2 linked regions of the Paludibaculum fermentans genome follow. The protein of the gene in region 1 binds, or shares a complex with, the protein of each later gene. Links are inferred from orthologs where the notes say so. Each region holds a gene or a part of one and is shown on either strand. Other genes may lie near its edges. The genes, in order: fliM and fliG.

Evidence for each region.
Region 2: the proteins of fliM (region 1) and fliG are in contact, whole or in part, in a crystal structure (PDB 4QRM), measured with the Thermotoga maritima proteins. The link is inferred for Paludibaculum fermentans from one-to-one orthologs. Residues at the interface, in WP_004081085.1 of Thermotoga maritima: Tyr124, Leu127, Asp128, Ile130, Met131, Gly132, Gly133, Pro134, Glu136, Pro139, Arg141, Thr144, Glu145, Ile146, Glu147, Ser149, Ile150, Lys153; in WP_004082903.1 of Thermotoga maritima: Phe122, Ser125, Glu126, His127, Pro128, Gln129, Thr130, Val133, Glu157, Arg161, Leu164, Leu165, Arg167, Ser169, Glu171, Val172, Glu175, Ile176, Asn179, Lys182.

Annotation. Positions count from the first base shown.
Region 1 is NZ_CP063849.1:867,784-876,792, forward strand. What follows is about bases 4,186-6,940. They hold fliM (flagellar motor switch protein FliM), read right to left. Parts: upstream 6,169-6,940; coding sequence 5,203-6,168; downstream 4,186-5,202. Other genes in these bases: IRI77_RS03465 (tetratricopeptide repeat protein), read right to left, coding at 4,186-4,796; IRI77_RS03475 (prolyl oligopeptidase family serine peptidase), read right to left, coding at 6,267-6,940. In the rest of the region: IRI77_RS03445 (DoxX family membrane protein), read left to right, coding at 1-365; IRI77_RS03450 (ring-cleaving dioxygenase), read left to right, coding at 377-1,333; IRI77_RS03455 (alpha/beta hydrolase), read left to right, coding at 1,330-1,983; IRI77_RS03460 (alpha/beta fold hydrolase), read right to left, coding at 1,980-2,840; more of IRI77_RS03465, read right to left, coding at 2,922-4,185; more of IRI77_RS03475, read right to left, coding at 6,941-8,891; IRI77_RS03480 (family 78 glycoside hydrolase catalytic domain), read right to left, coding at 8,963-9,009. UniProt on the Bacillus subtilis protein: One of the proteins that forms a switch complex that is proposed to be located at the base of the basal body.
Region 2 is NZ_CP063849.1:1,176,604-1,185,857, forward strand. The notes cover bases 3,756-6,755. They hold fliG (flagellar motor switch protein FliG), read left to right. Parts: upstream 3,756-4,733; coding sequence 4,734-5,777; downstream 5,778-6,755. Other genes in these bases: fliF (flagellar basal-body MS-ring/collar protein FliF), read left to right, coding at 3,756-4,737; IRI77_RS04725 (FliH/SctL family protein), read left to right, coding at 5,767-6,498; IRI77_RS04730 (FliI/YscN family ATPase), read left to right, coding at 6,495-6,755. In the rest of the region: lipA (lipoyl synthase), read right to left, coding at 1-606; IRI77_RS04690 (hypothetical protein), read right to left, coding at 606-1,262; IRI77_RS04695 (YkgJ family cysteine cluster protein), read left to right, coding at 1,414-1,818; IRI77_RS04700 (flagellar basal body rod protein FlgB), read left to right, coding at 1,932-2,270; flagellar basal body rod protein FlgC, read left to right, coding at 2,267-2,704; flagellar hook-basal body complex protein FliE, read left to right, coding at 2,712-3,008; more of fliF, read left to right, coding at 3,031-3,755; more of IRI77_RS04730, read left to right, coding at 6,756-7,817; IRI77_RS04735 (flagellar export protein FliJ), read left to right, coding at 7,826-8,266; IRI77_RS04740 (protein-disulfide reductase DsbD family protein), read right to left, coding at 8,278-9,254. UniProt on the Bacillus subtilis protein: One of the proteins that forms a switch complex that is proposed to be located at the base of the basal body.

The sequences.
Region 1 (9,009 bases):
TCCACGGCGGCGGTAAAGCCTCCGACGTCTCGGCCTTTGCGGCGGAGTTCCAAATTCCCGTAGCGCTGGCGGCGCTGGCTGCCTACACCCAACTGGCTGGTGCGGTGCTGCTGATTCTCGGCCTGGCGGCGCCGGCCGGCGCGGCAGCCATCGCCGGGACAATGGCCGTGGCGACCATGAAGCTGATGGCGCGCGGCGAAGTCTTCGTCAGCCCCCATGGCCACAGCTACGAAGCTTCGTTCTTCTATTTCACGACTGCCTGCGCGCTGCTGCTGCTTGGGCCCGGCGCCTATTCCATAGACGGACTGTTCCTGCCGCGTTTCGGCTTCGTCACCGGCCGTTCGGCGCATCCTCAAAACACTTAGGAGAGATTTGCATGGCTCCCTCCATCCTCGGCATCCACCACATCACCGCGATTGCCGGTGATCCCCAAAAGAACATCGACTTCTACACCGGGCTCCTGGGGTTGCGGCTGGTCAAAACCACAGTCAATTTTGACGATCCCGGCTCGTACCACTTCTATTACGGAGACGGCGTCGGCTCGCCCGGCACCATCCTGACCTTCTTCACCTGGCCGGGTGCTCGCCGTGGGCGCCACGGCACCGGACAGGTGACCAGCACCGCCTTCGCCGTGCCCTTGGGTGCGCTGACTTACTGGGAGGATCGGCTGCGGTCCGCCAACGTCGAGATCCAGGCACGATCCGGGCGGCTGGGCCGGCCGGTCCTGTCGTTCCTTGACGGCGACGGACTGAGCATCGAGTTGATCGAAGCTGAGAATCCGGATCCTGGCCGGGTATGGGCCGGGTCCTCCGTGCCCTCGGAAACGGCAATCCACGGATTTCATAGCGCCACCATCTCCGCCGCTGACGCGCAGCCGACCATCGCGCTGCTGAAGGAGACAATGGGCTTCCGCACCACGGGCGAGGAAGGGAATCGGACAAGGCTGGAGGTCGCGGCCGGCGGCCCCGGCCAGAGCATTGACATCCTCTCCCTGCCTGCCGGTGATCCGGGACGAGTGGCCGTTGGAACCGTACACCACATCGCCTGGCGAGCGCCCGATCCCGCGCAGCAGTTGGATTGGCTGCAGCTTCTCGACCGCGAAGGCTACAGCGTTTCGCCCGTCATGGACAGGACCTATTTCCAATCGATCTACTACCGGGAGCACGGCGGCGTGCTGTTCGAAATCGCCACCGACCAACCTGGGTTTTCCGTTGATGAGGCGGTGGAGTCCCTGGGCTCCGAACTCAGGCTGCCGCCCTGGATGGAGCCTCAGCGGAGCATGATTGAACAGGTTCTGCCACCCATCGCTCGCCATCAGGGAGTGGTTGCATGACGGCCCAGGAGTTAGGTTTCCGCCATCGCTTTGTACCCGGCGTAAAGGGCGGCCCCCCGGTGACGCTGGTGCTGCTGCATGGCACGGGGGGGACCGAAGACGACCTCATCAGCCTCGGCCGGGAGCTCCTGCCGGGGGCCGCCCTGCTGAGCCCGCGCGGCAAGGTACTGGAGAACGGGATGCCCCGCTTCTTCCGCCGCCTGGCGGAGGGCGTTTTCGATCAGAAGGATCTGGCGCTTCGCACCACCGAGCTCAGCCGGTTTGTCGAGGCCGCGAAGGAATCCTACGGCCTCCAGGACAACACCACGATTGCCGTCGGCTATTCCAACGGCGCCAATATCGCGGCCAGTGTGCTGCTGACGGTGCCTGGAGTGTTCCAGGGCGCCGTCCTGTTGCGGGCCATGGTGCCGTTCGTCCCTTCGGCCCCGCCTGACCTTCAGGGCGCTGCGGTTCTCCTGGCGGCCGGCGAGCGTGACCCAATCGTCGAAACAGGGAATACGGATCTGCTGCAGTCCATCCTGGATTCCGCCGGCGCGCAGGTGACTTTGTACCGGCATCCCGGCGGACACGAACTCGGGCACGACGACCTGCTTGCCGCCCGGCGCTGGCTGGCCGGCTGGCTTGGGTCCCACGCGCAGGCAGCCGGTTAGTTCAGGGTTGCCAGGAATTCCTTCAATGTGGCCAGGGCCATTGGTTTGTTCTCCCGCCGGACGTTGTGGCCCGCGCCGTCGATGTGAACAATTCTCCCCTTGGGGAGCAACGCGGCGGCTTCCTCATTCTGCTTGCGGAGGTCGCCCTGTGCATCGGCCTTCAGGATCAGAGTGGGCGCGGTAATCTTCGGCAGGATCTCGCTCATCGGCGGACGTCCTGCCGTGGCAACCAGCGTCGTGGCTGGATGGTGCCTCCGCTTGGAGGGCGCCCACAACCGGCATTCCTCCTCGCCCCACTTGGGCGAGTTCTTCGTGCAGTCGGCCGTCAGCTCTTCCAGCGACATGTTGTTGCGCTGGATCATCTTCTGAATCCGTTCTTCGGGGGTGCCTTGAGCCGAGCCAGGCGGCGGCGTCCCCGGCCTGCGCGGCAGCAGCCCCGGATCCTCCAGGATCACCGCCTTCGGGACATCAGGGTACCTCGAAGAAAACCACGCCACGGAACTGCTGCCCATGGAGTGGCCCATCAGAATCGGCTTCACCAGCTTCAGTTCCCGAATGAAGGCAGCCAGGTCTTCCACCTGGGCGTCGGCGCCGTCGCCCACCTTGGGCGGGTCGGTCAGACCGTGCCCGCGCGCATCCACCAGGTAAATGTCGTAACCGGCCGTGAGTTCCTTCGCGAGACCAGTCCAGCAAAGGCCGTCATCAGACGATCCATGAGCGAAAATCATTGCCGGCTTGCCCGGATTGGCGGCATGCCAGTAGTGGATACGGATCCCATTGCCGTACACATACGAATCCGTCCAACCTGCCACCGGAGCAGCCTGAAGCATCAGGGCAAGCGCAAAGGCAGAGAACATCGGAGTCTCCTTTTCCGGCCATCATAATATCGGAGTTCCGGTGCCAGGATGACCTCGCCAGCCGCCACCGCTCGCACGCTGTTAAGGTGCCAGGCGCACGCTGCGCCTCACCTGCTGGTAGGCTGCGAGCGGCCGAAGCCTGTCGAAGGCCGGTTCGGCATCCAGGAAGAGCATGTCGGACTCGTGCGCGTCGACGCCCTGCTTCAACTCCGCAATGGCCTGTTCGGGCTCGTTCAGCGCGGTGAGCAGCAGCGCGCGGTGAACGTGCACAACGGGCTGCCTGGCGAGCTCGTTGAGGGTCGTCCGCGCCCGCGCGGGTTGCCCCGCACGGGCGAGCGCGGCTCCATAGCGCGCCAGGATTTCCGAAGATCGCGCCTGCGTTCGAAGCGCGGTTTCCAGCTCGGCCAGCGCCTCGCGGTGGCGGCCCAGCGCGGACAGCACCGTCCCGCGCAGGAAGTGAGCGCTGCCGGACCGCGGCGTCACCGCCAGCAACTGGCTGGTCTCCTGCAATGCCTCTTCATACCGGCGGGCGGCGTACAGGATGACGCCGTAGTCGTTGGTCGCACTCATGGTAACCGGGTCCAACTCGCGGGCGAGAGAGATCTGGTCGATCGCCTCGGCATGCCGGGCGCGGCTCATCAGAAAGATCGCGTACGACTGGTGGGTCCGTGCAATCCCCGGAGCCGACTGCAGCCCCTTGCGCAGGTAGGTCTCCGCTGCCTCAGGATTCCAGTCGATGATCATGGCGATGCGGCCCCGCAAGGACGCCGCCTCCGGCAGTCCTGGATCCAACTCGAGGGCGATATCCGCTTCGCGGCGCGCCGCGTCAAAATAGCCTTGGGCACTGGCTTCCGCGTGGAATCCCTGGGAGAGGTAGGCGTCGCCCAGGGCTGCGTGGGCGCGCGCGTGGTGAGGGTCCAGCTGGACTGTCTGCTCGAAGAGTTGCCTGGCTTTCGGGACACCGCCTTCTGCCGTCCTCGACCGGAAGTACAGGCCGCGCAGGTACAGTTCGTGCGCATCGGTCAGCTTCTTCGATCGCTCTTTTCCTGGTGTTTGCCCGCGTAAGGACTCTGTCAGCGGCAATGAGAGTGCCTGCAGAATGGCGACGGCAAAGGACTCCGGCACGGCCTCGAGGTCGGCGACGGTCACGCTGAGGTGCTCTGACCAGATGTAGAAACCCTTCTTTGCATCCAGCAGCCGCGCGGTGACCGACCAGGCGTCCTTCTGTTGGGGGCCGGCGTGGCGCAACGAACCGACGACAATGTATCCGGCATGCGCCGCCTGGGCGCGCTTCTGCAGTTCCACCGTCGATTCGGGATCACGGCCGGCAAATGCAGGCAGCGACACCACGCGCAGCGACTGCGACCGGGCCAGCAGAGCCGTCAGCTCCTCGGTCAATCCGAGAGCGACATACTCGTTCCCGGCATCTCCGCTCAGATTCAGGAAGGGCAGCACACCCACAGTGAGCGGCGAGCCGAAGGGGCGCCAGGAGAGAGCCAGCCATCCGGCGCAGCAGGCCAGGCCCAGGGAGGCGGCCGCCACGATGAGCCAAGTCCTCACCCGGGAGCGGGCAGGAACCGGGACGGCCTGCTCCTCCACCCGGAAATCGAAGTTCGGGACATACTGCCCCCGGGGGATGGTGATCAACAGTTCATCCGCCTGGCCTTCGGCCTCGTAGTAGTGCGCCATCCGGATGCGCAGGTTTCGCATCTGGACCCGCACCAAAGCGTCGGACTGCGGATCCCAGGTCGCCTCGCGGTGGAAAACGCCCACGCCGATCAATGATTCCTTGAGATGGCCGCCGTGGCCCGCCAACGTTTCCTCAATCAGCCACGAGAGCAAGGTGCGCAGCCGTTCCGTATCGGCAAAGGCCGCCGAGTTCAGGATCCGGTGGACCTGGCTCCGCACTTGGGCGGATGTGGGCGGAGTGCTCCGGGATGGCTGTTCGGCAAGCATGGCGGCTGCCTCCTGACGTCGCCTCAGGGCGGCCCGAATGTTAAATGCACGCGAGCACGTGACGGCAAATAGCTGAGCCAGTGTGCCTTATGGCAATTTACCGTTAATCGGATCCAAAACACTAGTAATCTTGCTACGCGAGCAGTAGTATACACCACGTGCAGTAACACACGTGACCCCGGGTCGTGCTGCTGGCATGAACGTGAAGGAGCCGGTCAAGGCCGGCCGGAGGAACACGCTGGCGGACATAGCGCATGGGCGCATACGGGGTGCCGCGAGGGACTTGGCGGCGCCCGGCTAGAGGACCGGAGGGTGCGACAATCCGCACTGTGGGGAGATCAATTCCTGGTGCGAGAAGTCCAGGAGGGGACTCTCCGGTCCCGAATGTTCCTGAGCCGCAAGAGTGTCATTCCTCAGATTGGTCCGCCATGATGTGAAAAGCCCGCTTTCTGCCTGTGTTCACGATGCGTCCATTGAACTTGAGCGCCCCGTTGACCAGCAGATTCACCGGCCGGTTCACCGGGAAGTCAAACTCCACGACATCGTCTGGTTGGAGCCCCAGCATCTGTTCCACGGTCAGGGACGGCCCCTGGAGCCTCGCATCGAACTTCAGTTGGGCCGGCTTGATCAGCCGCAGGATGCGCGCCTGCTCCTCCTCGGTCGACTCCGACTTTCGCACCGACCACTGCTGGTCGAACTTCTGCCGCAGCATCTTAATGATGATGGAAGGGATCCCAAGGTTCATCATCCCTGCCACTTCGCCGATGCGGATCTCCATGCCGACGGTGACCACCGCCTCGTTGGGCGCTAAGATCTGCAGCAGTTGCGGCTCTGTCTCATGCGCTTCGATGGCGAAGTTGATCTGTGAGATCGGCGACCAGGCTTCGCGCAGGTCGTGCAGGATAATCCTGAACAGCCCGTCCAGGATCGACTGTTCGATCTCCGTGATCTCGCGTGTGACCTTGTAGGGCGTCTTGCCGCTGCCGCCCAGCAGCATTTCCAGGATGGGAAAGACCATCGTGGGGTTCAGTTCCAACACGGCATTGCCGTCGAACGGGCGCATGCTGAGGCTGACGATACAGGTTGGCGCCGGCAGGCACTGCGAGAACTCGAGGAACGACAACTGCTCCACCGAGATCAGGTTGACCATGACGTACGCCCGCAGATAGGCGGATAGGCTCGAGGCCAGAGACCGCGCGAAGTTGTCGTGCAACAGGTGGATGGCACGCAACTGGTCTTTGGCGATACGGTCCGGCCTGCGGAAGTCGTAAGGCTGCGCCTTCCGTGCCGGATCCTCCTCATTCGTGGTCCCTTGCAGGTTCCGAAATACACTATCGATTTCGTCCTGGCTCAACAGGCGGTCCGAGGCCATACCCTTTCACTATCGGCCTCGACTCCGTCCACAAACATGAAGGATCTTTCCGTATCACCTAAGCGCTGCGAGCTATTCACCGGAGTAGCCCAGACTCGTCACTTCAGGTCGCGCACCACCCGCAAGCCAATGTAGTCCGGACGCGCCTTCGTGGTGGTCTTTGAGTCGGCGGGCCGGTCGGCGCTGCCGCCCAGGGCCACGGTGGACCCATCTTTCTTCGTGACCCACTCCGCCACGTTGCCGCCGAGGTCAAATAGCGGATCCTCCCCACTGCCCGTAAAGCTGCCCACCGGCCGCAACAGGGAACCCGGAGCCATGCCTTCAATCAGCGAACTCAGCCGCGCCTCGTCGTCGGCGTTCACCGTATAGCCGGCCCAATGGTCGAGTGTATTCTCGCTCTTCGACCGGGTCAGCAGCGAGCCCAACTCCTCCTCCGTGCCGAGCCGGTAATTCTGCCCCGTCTGTTTTGAGAGCCAGGCGCAATAGGCCTTCGCCTGGTCGGCCGTGATGCCGCCGGCCGGATAGGCCTCGGTGCCCGGAGCCACTTGGTAGGAATTCTCGAACGCCTGGAACTGGCCCCGAGTGACCTCGAAGCGGCCAATCGCAATCGCGCCCCGCTCGACGGTTTCCGGCGTCCGCGGCAGGCTCTTTGTCTTGAGCAGCGCCGCCAGGGCGGACTCCGGCTTGAGCGCCTCATTCGTGTCGCTTGCGATCCCGAAAAGGTACTTGTCGAACCAGGCCAGTTCCTCCTCCACCTTGCGGCGCTGGTGCACATACTTGCGCGGACCGTGCGCCTCACCGGGGAAGAGGATGAACTTCACGTCCGCCTGCCCGTAGTGCTGCAACGCCCGGTAGTGCTGCCAGCCCTGCTCCGTCGGCACCTGCTTGTCTTCCGTGCCGAAGAAGATGATCGTCGGCGTTTTGACCTTGTCCATGCGGTACAACGGCGACTTGCGGATATACAACTGCGGATCGTCCATCGGCGTCTTGCCCAGGTAGTACTGCTCGAAGGAATCGCCGAATACGGCGTTGCCCCAGTCGCTGGACCAGTTCACATCCCCCGCACCGGCGCCGGCTACTTTATACCGCGTGGTGCGCGTCGTGAGCTCGATGGTGATAATCGACCCGTTCGACCACCCCATCACGCCCATCTTGTCGGGATCGATGATGCCTCGCGCGATCAGGGCATCGACACCCTTCTCGACGTCGATCCACTCCAGGTCGTTGTACTTGCCGCCGGAGATCGACTCGCCCCACTTCAGCCCGTAATTCGACGAGCCATGGTAGTTCGGCTTGAACAGGAACGCTCCGCGTTGGGCGTACAGTTGGTGTGGATAGCCCATCGACTCGTTAAAGGCGTAGGGGTCGTGGCCGTGCGGCCCGCCGTGGATCATCACCACCAGCGGGTACTTCTTGCCCGGTGTGTAATTGTGCGGGTAGTAGAGAATCCCCTCCACCTGCTCGTCCTGGGCGCCTTTCCACGTCACCAGTTCAGTCTTGGCGATGGGCTTCTTCTTCCACTCGGAGTTCGGCTCGAGAAAGGTCCTGGGCTCTACAAAGCGGGCGCCATCCAGCTTCGCCAGCATCCACTTCGCGGGTTCGCCCGAGGTCGAAGTGGTGTAGACGATCTGCTGGCCGTCCTTCGTGACCGTCACGGCATGCACGTTCTCTGTGTCGATCCAGGTCCTGGTCCAGGTATCGCCCGTGCGCGTGAAGCGGGCCGCACGGTTCCGCGCCCCATTGGCGAGCAGCGCCACGAAGCCGTCCGGGGTCAGGCTCACGCCCGAACTCAGCCCATTCTCCCAGCCCACGTCCACCTTGGTGACCTTCGACGCGGCGACATCGTAGTAGTAGAGCAGGTTCACCGAAGCGTTGTAGAGATAGGGGTGCGTCGTGTACGGGGCGGAGAAGTAGAAGCCTTTGCTGTCGCCGGTCCAATCGAACTCGCGCGGCAGCACCTTGCCATCCGCGAAGAGCTGCGTACTCCTGCCGGACTTCAGGTCGTGCAGGAACGTCACCGGCTTCACTTTCTGGTCGTAGATCTCGGCCAGGCTGCGGTTGTGCAGCGTTACCGCCCAGGCTCCATCCGGCGAGGCGAAGACGGACGTGATGCGGTCTGTATTCGTCGTCAGCCGGGTGGACTTCGAGCCCTTCACCTCAAACCGGAACAGCCGCACCGGCGGGGCGTGCTTTTCATCGTCCACCACCTGGGAGGTGTCTTTGCGCTCCTTCACTTTCTGGTCGTAAAGCGAGGGATCCTCGGGCGCGGCGATCAGCAGCGTATCGTTGTCCAGCCACTCAAACGTGCGGACACCCTTCTCGAACTTGGTGACGGACCAGGGCTCACCGCCGGCCAGGTTCAGGAACCAGACCTGCAGCCCGCCCGACGCCGCGTCGGCCGGAGCTTCACCGGCAGCCGGAGGCTTCCGCGAGGTCAGGAACGCGATCCGCTTGCCATCGGGAGAGATCCTCGGACTGCTCTCGCTGTCATTGCCCCGCGTGAGCTGAACCTCTTCGAGATCGCCCAGGCGCTTCAGGTAGAGGTGCGAAACCGCCTCGCCCTTCTCCTTGTCCACACGGGACTTCACATAGACGGCCACCTTGCCGTCGCGGGAGAGTTCCAGGCCGGAGGCCCGCTCCTGCAGCAGTATATCGTCGACAGTCCATTTCTCGGCGGCTGAAAGCAGCGACACCACGGCCAGACCAACCAGAAGAATCCGCATGGTGTTCATTGTAAACAGAGCGGGCAGGGCCGCCCGAAGGAGCCCTGCCCGTTTTGGTATGGATTGAGTGTCTACTGGCCCATAAACGTGTAGCTGCCGGACTTCACCTCAAAGACGG
Region 2 (9,254 bases), 310 kb from region 1 along the record:
GCCCAGCACGTCCAACGACTGCTGGTAGTTCGCCTGCGGCCGGATCCGGCGGTAGAGCCGCGCGATCGTCTCCATGTTGTGGTTGAACACATGCGGCCCGGCGTCCAGCACGCGCGCCACGGCGTCCAGGTCGCCGCAGAAGTCCGGAGTCAATACCTCCACCGTCGCCTCGGGCAGGGCTGCCCGCACGCGGCGCACGGTCTCGGCGAAATGGTGCGAGCCGCCATCAGCGAGATCGTCGCGATTCACGCTGGTGATCACCACATAGCGCAGGCCCATCTGCGCCGCCATGCGGGCTACATTCTCAGGCTCCAGCGGATCGATGGGCATCTCCTGCTTTTCCGGCGAACCCTTGGGCACGGAGCAGAACGTGCAGCCCCGCGTACAGATATTGCCCAGGATCATGAACGTCGCCGCGCCGCGGTGGAAGCATTCGTGAATGTTCGGGCAGCGCGCCGACTCGCACACCGTGTGCAGGTTGTGGCCGCGCAGGTCGTTCTTCAGCAACTGCACCGAATGGAAATGCGTATCCGGCTTGCGCAGGAACTCCGGCAGCCGCAGGCGCTGCTTCTTGGGCCGTGGGTCCAGCTGGACGAGGGAATCCATCAATATTTCACGACGTACGGAGATTTGACACCCAGTTCAATCAGCTTCAGGCGCGCATTGGCCACGGCTTCGTTGCCGCCCAGCGGTCCGATGATGACGCGGAACAGCTCACTCGACTTCGGCGAAGGCGTGACGAAGCCGTGCAACCCGGTCTTGCCGCCGATCGCGCCCAGCATCGATTCCGCCTCGGCCCGGCGCGTCGCCGCTGCCTGCAGGTACATGCCCGCCGGCGGAGCCTGCACGAATCCGCCCTGCGCCGCACGGGTCGGCTCCGGCTTCGGAGTCTCCTTCTTGGCGGCTTCCTTCTTGGGCGTTTCCTTCTTCGGGGCGGGCGGCGGTTCCACCTGTTTCTTGGGAGCCGGCTCGGGCTGGCGCTCAATGGGCTGCTCGGCCGGTTTCTCCAGCGGCTTCTCGACCGTTTCCGGTTCAGTAGCCGCGGGGATGGTCTCCTTCGGAGGATTCGGCGCGTCGACAGACAGCGGAGCCTTGTCCACCGGCTTGTTCTGCGCCACCGTCGTCCCGGCGCCGGTGCTGCGGCCGGCCAGGAATCCCATGGTGAAGAAGACGCCCAGCAGTACGATCACGATGAACAAAACGCTGAGCAGTTGTTTGTTTCCAAGGATGAGTTCAAACTCGCCGTCGTCTCTGGCTGCCATAAACTAACCGCCGTCTCCCTAAAACATCCATCCGGCAAAATGTTGCGCGAATCGCTCGCGCACAATGCCTTATTGTCGAGAATACCCCCCATCGCCCGGCCGGCACAACCGCCATCCCGGCAGAACCGCTATCCTGTCCGGTATGGAAGGCGTGCGTTTCACCTGCCAGCCCGGCTGTACCCGCTGTTGCGATATGGAAGGCTATGTCTATATCACGGAACAGGATCTGAAGAATGCAGCAGGGCAGTTGGGCCTCACTCCTGCCGAGTTTGAGAAGAAATACGTCTATCGCACCCGCCACCTGCTGCGCCTGCGCAAACCGCGCGACCGCCAGTGCCATTTCCTGCTGCACGGCGGCTGCTCGATTCATGAGAACAAACCCACCCAATGCCGTCTCTTCCCCTTCTGGCCGGAACTGCTCGAGAGTCGCAAGGAATGGGAGAAAACCGGCCGCCGCTGTCCTGGAATCGGCAAGGGCCGCCTGATCCAAATTGGTACAGCGCATGAAACCGCTTCCGAAATGAAACTCGCCTACCCCTCGATGTACGAGGACTAAGCCCTTTCCCTCGCTCCTTCCAATTCAATCATTCTAAAGGTCCGATTCTCCTAATAGCGGCCCACCCGCGGCCGATAAGCCCTTGGCCACACATCTGCATGGGATCCATCAACATGCTACCGGCCATCACCGCCCGCCTCGAAGGCTACATGGACCTGCTGGCAGACCGTCAGAAGCTCGTCGCGGCCAATCTGGCGAACCTCGATACCCCCGGCTATCGCACCAAGGATCTCGACTTCCAGTTCGAATTCCTTTCGCAGACGCCCGGCGGCACGCCCAACGTGATCGAACCCACGGGTCTCACCATGAAGAACGATGGCAACAACGTGAGCCTCGACCGGGAATCGCGCCTGCTGGCCGAGAATGCCCTGCGCTTCAACGTCGCCACCAACCTGCTGCGCAACGAACTGCGCACCGTCCGCAAGGCGATCGAGGAGGGCAAGGGCGCATGAGCCTCTTCAACCTCTTATCCGTCAGCGCATCCGGCATGGCCGCCCAGCGGGCCCGCGCCGAAGTCATCGTCGAAAACCTGGCCAACTCCGAGACCACCCGCACGCCCGATGGTGGTCCCTATCGCCGCAAGGACGTCGTCTTCGAATCCGAGGCCCAGGCATCACCCTTCTCCGCCGTCTTCCAGACCGAGATGTCCGCCGGGTCGATGGGGGTCGGGATCTCGCAGGTCGTTGAGGACAGCCGTCCGCCGGACATGCGCTACCAACCCAGCCACCCCGACGCCGACGCCCGCGGCTACGTCGCCTTCCCGCATATGAGCCCGGCCGAGGAGATGGTCGACCTCATGGGCGCCACCCGCGGCTACCAGGCCAACGTCGCCGCCATCTCGGCCGTGAAAGACATGGTTTCCAAATCCATCGACCTGATGAAGTGAGCCGCCCATGACCATCCCGCCCATTTCTCCCATTCAACTGCCGCCCAGCATCGGCCAGATCCGGGTGCAGGTGCCCGGCGGCGGTGAAACGTTCCGCTCCGTCATGAATGGAGCCGTCGAGTCGGTGAATGCCATGCAGAACGACGCCCACGCCAGCATGGAGAGCTTCCTGAACGGAGAGGGGCAGGACCTGCACAAGGTCGCCCTCGACCAGCAGAGGGCCGGCATCGCCTTCGACCTCTTTCTCCAGGTTCGCAACAAGATGGTCTCGGCTTACCAGGAAGTGATGCGCATGCAGGTCTGAGCGACTGCAAGTGTAAGAAGCGATGGGCCAGTTCAAGCAAATCCTCGCCGGTCTGACGCTGCGCCAGCGGCTCGTCATCCTGGTGGCCACCGCCGCCGTAGTGGCCGGCATCGTGTTCGGCATCCACTGGAACAAGGAACGCGACCTGCGCCCGCTCTTCACGGAAGTCAGCGCCGAGGATTCCGGCGCGCTGGTGGAACGGCTCAAGGCCGCCAACGTCGCTTACAAAGTGGCCGACAACGGTACGATCCTCGTCCCGTCGGCGCGTGTGGCGGAGCTCCGCATCGAGATGGCCGCGGCCGGCCTGCCGCGCACCGGGCGCCTGGGTTTTGAGCTCTTCGACAAGACAAACCTCGGCACGACAGACTTCGCCGAGCATGTGAACTTCCGCCGCGCCCTGGAGGGTGAACTCGAACGCAGTGTCATCTCCCTGGCCGAGGTCGACCGCGCCCGAGTCCACGTGACGTTCGCCAAGGAGTCGGTTTTCGCCGATACGCGCCAGCCGGCCAAGGCCAGCGTGATGCTGCGGCTGCGGCCCGGCGCGAAACTCTCGGCCGCCAATGTCGTGGCGATTCAGCACCTGACGTCCAGCGCCGTGGAAGGGCTGGCGCCCGAGTCCGTCTCCGTTCTCGACATGAGCGGCAACCTGCTCAGCAAGCCGCACCGCGATGCCGATTCGGATACAGGCAACTCCAGCGCCATGTTGGAGTTCCGGCAGGGGCTGGAGCGCGACTACCTGGCCAAGATCCGCTCCACGCTCGACCCCCTGCTGGGCTCAGAGAAGTACCGCGCCGGTATCAGCCTGGAGTGCGACTTCACCAGCGGCGAGCAGAGCGAGGAGGTCTTCGATCCCAACCGCTCCGTCATGCTCACGTCGCAAAAGACTGAGGACGCCAGCGGGCTCGCGGCCACTGCCGGAGTCCCCGGTGCGGCCTCCAACTTGCCCCGGCCGGTCCCTCGCGCCGGCAGTTCGGGTGGCGGCGTCTCGCGCAAGACGGAAAACGTCTCCTACCAGACAAGCCGCACCATCAAGCATCTGAAACTGCCTCTCGGCACGGTGAAGCGGCTCTCCGTTTCCATCCTGCTGGACCAGGCGTTGCGCTGGGAGGGCACCGGCCCCAAGGCGCGGCGTGTGCTGGAGCCGCTCTCGCCCGACACGCTCAAAATCGTCAAGGACGTCGTCGCCGGCACGGTCGGCTTCCAGGCGGAGCGCGGTGACGCGCTGCTGGTGGAAACCCTGCCCTTTGAAGCGACCCTCGCCCTACCGCCGCCCGAGGCGCCCCCGTCCCGCCAGGCGCCCGCCGTCGGCCCCAGCGGCTACAGCATGCCGGCCTGGATGAAGCCGCTGCTCGACAAGGCGCCGCTACCCGTCTGGTTGGGCGCTGCGTTCGCCCTGCTGGTAGTACTCGGGGTTGTGATCTTCATCGTGATGCGCGGCTTGATTCGCAGGCGCCGCCCGACGGTGCACGCGGTCGAAGCGGGCGCGCCTCAGCTTCAAGGTTCGCCGCCGAAGGACGAAAAGAACTTCGAGGAGCAGGCGATGGCGGTCATGGCGGGCAACCAGTCGGAACAGGATCGCGTGGATCGCGAGGCGCTGCTCTCCCTGCAGATGCCTCCGCAGACCAAGAAGGCTGAGGTGTTGAAGAAAGTGATCATGGAGGAGTCGAAGAGGGATCCCGCCGCCACGGCGCAACTCATCCGGACCTGGTTGTCGGAGCAGCGTTCATGATCACGAACATGACGCCCGACAAGGAAGCGGCCGCTCCGAAGTATTCGGGCGCGCAGAAAGCCGCGGTCCTCATGCTCACCCTGGGCGACCAGCTTGGCGGCGAAGTACTGAAGCATATGGAGGAGGACGAGGTCGCCGACATCGGCAAGGAACTCGCCCGAATCCCCACCATCACCGCGGAGGATGCGGAGTCGATTCTGGAAGAGTTCTACCAGATGTCGATGGCCCACGACTATGTCCTCAAGGGCGGCATCGACTACGCGCGCAAGATCCTCATCAATGCCTTCGGGGCCGAGGCCGCCAAGAAAATCCTGGATCGGCTGGTAAAGATGTTGGGCCACGAGGCGGCCAGCTTTGATGCTCTCCAGAAGGCGGACCCGCAGCAACTCGCCAAGTTCATCCACAGCGAGCATCCGCAGACCATCGCCCTGATCCTGAGCCACCTGAATCCATCGCAGGCGGCGGGGCTCCTCTTCTCCCTGCCGGTCGACCTGCGGGCCGATGTTTCGTTGCGCATGGCGAGCCTGGATCAGATTTCGCCGGAGATTATCTCCAAGATTGCCATCATTATCGGGCAAAAACTAAAAGCATTGGGTGAACTCAGTCGTGAATCCTATGGCGGTGTTCGCGCCGTGGCCGAGATGTTCAACCGTCTCGACTCCTCCTCCAGCAAAGAGATTCTGGACAACATTGAACACAATGACGCGAACCTGGCTGAGACGATTCGCCACCTGATGTTCGTGTTTGAGGACCTCCTGCTGATCGACCAGAACGCCATCAAGGAGGTGCTGGGCCGCATCGACCGCAAGGTGCTCACCGTCGCCTTGAAGGGGACCAGCGAGCAGCTGAAGAACCACTTCCTGCAGAGCATGTCCCAGCGCGGTGCCGAGATGATGCGCGAAGACATGGACTCGCTGGGCCCGGTCAAGATCAAGGAGGTCGAGGCTTCGCAGCAGCAGATCATCTCCATCGTGCGCCAGTTAGAGACCGAGGGCGTCATCAGCCTGAAGGGTACTGTTGGCGAACAGTATGTCGTTTAAAGCCATGGCGTCGAGAATCCGCCCGGCCGGCGCGGAGTTGCTTCTGCCCGTGGTCGAGTGGCCTCGTGTCGGGGACCCCGTGGCCAAGCCGGAAGTTCTACCCGGTCGTCCGCAGGAGGCGCACTCGCAGGCCGCGCCTCCGCAGTCCGCGCCTCCGCAGTCCGTTGAGAAGCAGAAGGCGGAGATCCAGAGGATGGTCGACCAGCAGGTCCAGGCACGATTGCAGTCGGAACGGCAGGAGTCGTTCCGGCAGGGCGAGGCCGCGGGCCGGCAGAAGGCTGCCGCTGAAACGGAGGCGGTGGTGGAGCGCATGGCCCGTTCCATTGAGGAAACTGCCGGCATGAAGGGCCGCCTGCGCCGCCAGGCTGAGCGCGATGTGGTGGCTTTGGCACTGGCGATGGCGCGGCGAGTCCTGCGCCGCCAGATCGTGATCGACGAAGAGGCGCTACTCGGCCTGGTGAAGGCCGCGTTCGAGAACGTCTCGCTGCGGGAAGTGACCGAGGTCCGCGTCCATCCCCAGTTTGTCGCCCGCCTTCAGGGCCATTTGAGCCGCATCGGCGCACCCGAGGCGATCCGCATTCAGGGCGATCCGGGGCTCGAGATTGGAGGCGTGATCGTCGAAACGGGGCGGGGCAGCCTCGACGCCTCCATTGATACGCAAATGGACGAGATCGCCCGCGGTCTCTCCGACGCTTTGACTTTACGGGAGGGTGCGGCATGAGCGCCCCCTGGATGGACGTGGCTCGCCTGGAGCGTGCCATCGCCAACAGCAAACCCGTGCGATCCATCGGCACCGTCACTCGGACCGTCGGCCTGCTGGTGGAATCGCGCGGGCCCGCTGTCGGGGTGGGCGAATTCTGCGAGATCCTGACCCGCGCCGGCACTCAAATCCGTACTCAGGTGATCGGATTCAGGGACGGCCAGGTTCTCTCGATGCCCCTGGAGGAAGTAGCCGGTCTCCAACTCGGAGACACGATCGTGGCCCGGGCAGGGGAGTCGCGAGTGGCCGTCTCCGACGGTCTGATCGGCCGTGTTCTGGACGGTTTTGGCCGGCCCATGGACGGTGGACCGCCGGTCGAGCCGGAAGCATGGTACGACATCTATGCCGCGCCGCCCGGACCGCTGGAACGCGAATCGATCACCGACCCGCTCGTCACCGGCATCCGGGCGTTGGACGGTTTCCTCACCTGCGGCCGCGGCCAGCGTGTCGGCATCTTCGGCGGCAGCGGCGTCGGCAAGAGCACTCTCTTGGGAAGCCTGATCCGCCATCACAATGCCGATGTGGCGGTCCTGGCGCTCGTAGGCGAGCGCAACCGCGAGGTGCGCGACTTCATTGAGCACGAGATCGGGCCGGAGGGCATGAAGAAGACCGTCCTGGTGGTGGCGACCTCTGACCGGCCGTCGCCGCTCCGGGTTCGGGCCTGCTTCCTGGCCCTGGCCGTCGCCGAGTACTTTCGCGACAAGGGGAAAGATGTCCTGCTGATCGCCGACTCGGTCACCCGCCTGGCCATGGCCCAGCGCGAGATCGGGTTGGCGGCCGGAGAGCCGCCCAGCCAGAAGGGCTACACCCCCAGCGTGTTCCAGATGCTGCCGCGCGTCTTTGAGCGCGCCGGCCGGTTCAAACACGGCTCCATCACCGCGTTTTTCACCGTACTCGTGGAGGGCGACGACATGAACGAGCCGATCGCCGACGCGGTACGCGGCATTCTCGATGGACATATAGTGCTATCCCGCGCGCTGGGCCAGAAGGGGCACTATCCGGCAATCGACGTCCTGCAATCGGTCTCGCGTTTGGCTTCGCGTGTCGCAAAGGGTGAGCAGAAGGACGCGGCGAACCGGCTCAGGGAGACCCTTGCGTTACTACAGTCGTCAGAAGATCTCATCCGCATCGGGGCCTATATCGGCGGCAGCAATGCGCAGCTCGATTCGGCGATCGCGCGCCAGAAGGAAATCCAGGACTTTCTCCGGCAGAAACCGGAGGAGCACACGCCCATCGGGGAGACGCTGCAGCGTATGAGACGGCTTGTCACAGGAGAGTAATCCATTACATGAAGAAATTCCTGTTTCCGCTTGAAAAATTGAGAATGTTTCGCCAGTCATCGCTCGATCAGCAGCTCGTCGCGCTGGAGAGCGCGCTGGCCGAAGCGCGGGATCTGGAGGAGCGGCAAGAGGCGCTTGCCCTGGAGGAGCGCCGGGCGACCACCGCCGTGCGCAGCTTGAAGATCGTCCCGGTTCAGGAATTGGTGGCCCTGGAGGCGTTCCGGCATTGGACGGAGAAGGAACTACTGAAGCTTCAAGCGGATGCCGTTCGGATCGAGCAGAAGATCCAGGAGCGGCGGGAAGCGGTTGTAGCGGCGCAGATCGAGGTGGAATCGCTGACCACCCTACGTGAAAGCCGGCTGCACGCCTGGCGCGCCGAGGTGGATCGGGAGACCGAGGCGACCGTGGCCGAACTGGTCGTGGCGCGATGGGGGCGCGATGAGCGCTAAGTGCTGTTTAATCAAGAGCCGCTAGAGCTAGAGTTCAAGAACTTCAGGAACTCTTGCGGGTCCTTGGTCAGGCCGGCGTAGGAGCCCTTCGGCTGCTGCTCGGCATCGAAGATCGCATAGTACGGAATCGCGACCGTCTTGAAGAGGTTGTCCTGCCGCTGCTGGTTCTGCTCGCTGGCGGCATCGGTCCCGTCGGTATAGAGTTCGACCAGCACGAAATTGCCGAGCGCTTCGGCGATCTCGGGTCGCGGGAACATGTTCGCCTTCATCCAATGGCAGTTGGTGCAGGCGTAGCCGGTAAAGGCAACGAGCACCTTCTTGTTCTCGGCCTTGGCTTTGGCAATCGCGCCATCGAAGTCATTTTTCATCCACTTAGAGGAAGTAGTTCCAGTAGAACTTGAGGCCGAGCCTTCCGGCGGTGCGGGAATGTAGGCCTCGAGTTCGCCCAGGCGGCCGCCGTTCATGCCGGGAATCAGGCTGAGCGCGAAACCGAGCAGCGCAATGCCGACTAAAAGCCGGGAGGGCGTGACATCCTCATCAGCGCGGATGCCTTCCATTCTGAGGAAGCCGAGCAGGTACAAGCCGGGTAGGGCAAACAGCACCACCCACAAAGCGAGAAAGCGTTCCCGGGTCAGGAGCCCCAGTTGCAGCACCTGGTCGACATTCGACAAGTACTTTAACAAAGCGGCCATAACCAGAAAGCCCAAAACGATTTTGACGCGTGCCATCCAGCCGCCGCTGCGGGGCATCTTCTTCAGGAAGGACGGGAAGAGCGCCAGCAGGAAGAATGGCGACGAGAGGGCGCTGGAGAACGCCAGCATGCCCAGGATGGGCTGCATCTTGTCACCGCCGACCGAGGCCGCGAGCAGAGTACCCATGAACGGTCCGATGCAGGCAAACGACGCCAGGCTGAACGTGAGCCCCATTAACAGCGTCCCGACGATGCCGCCCTGATTGGAGGCGATGTTCAACTTGGTCAGGAGGCCCG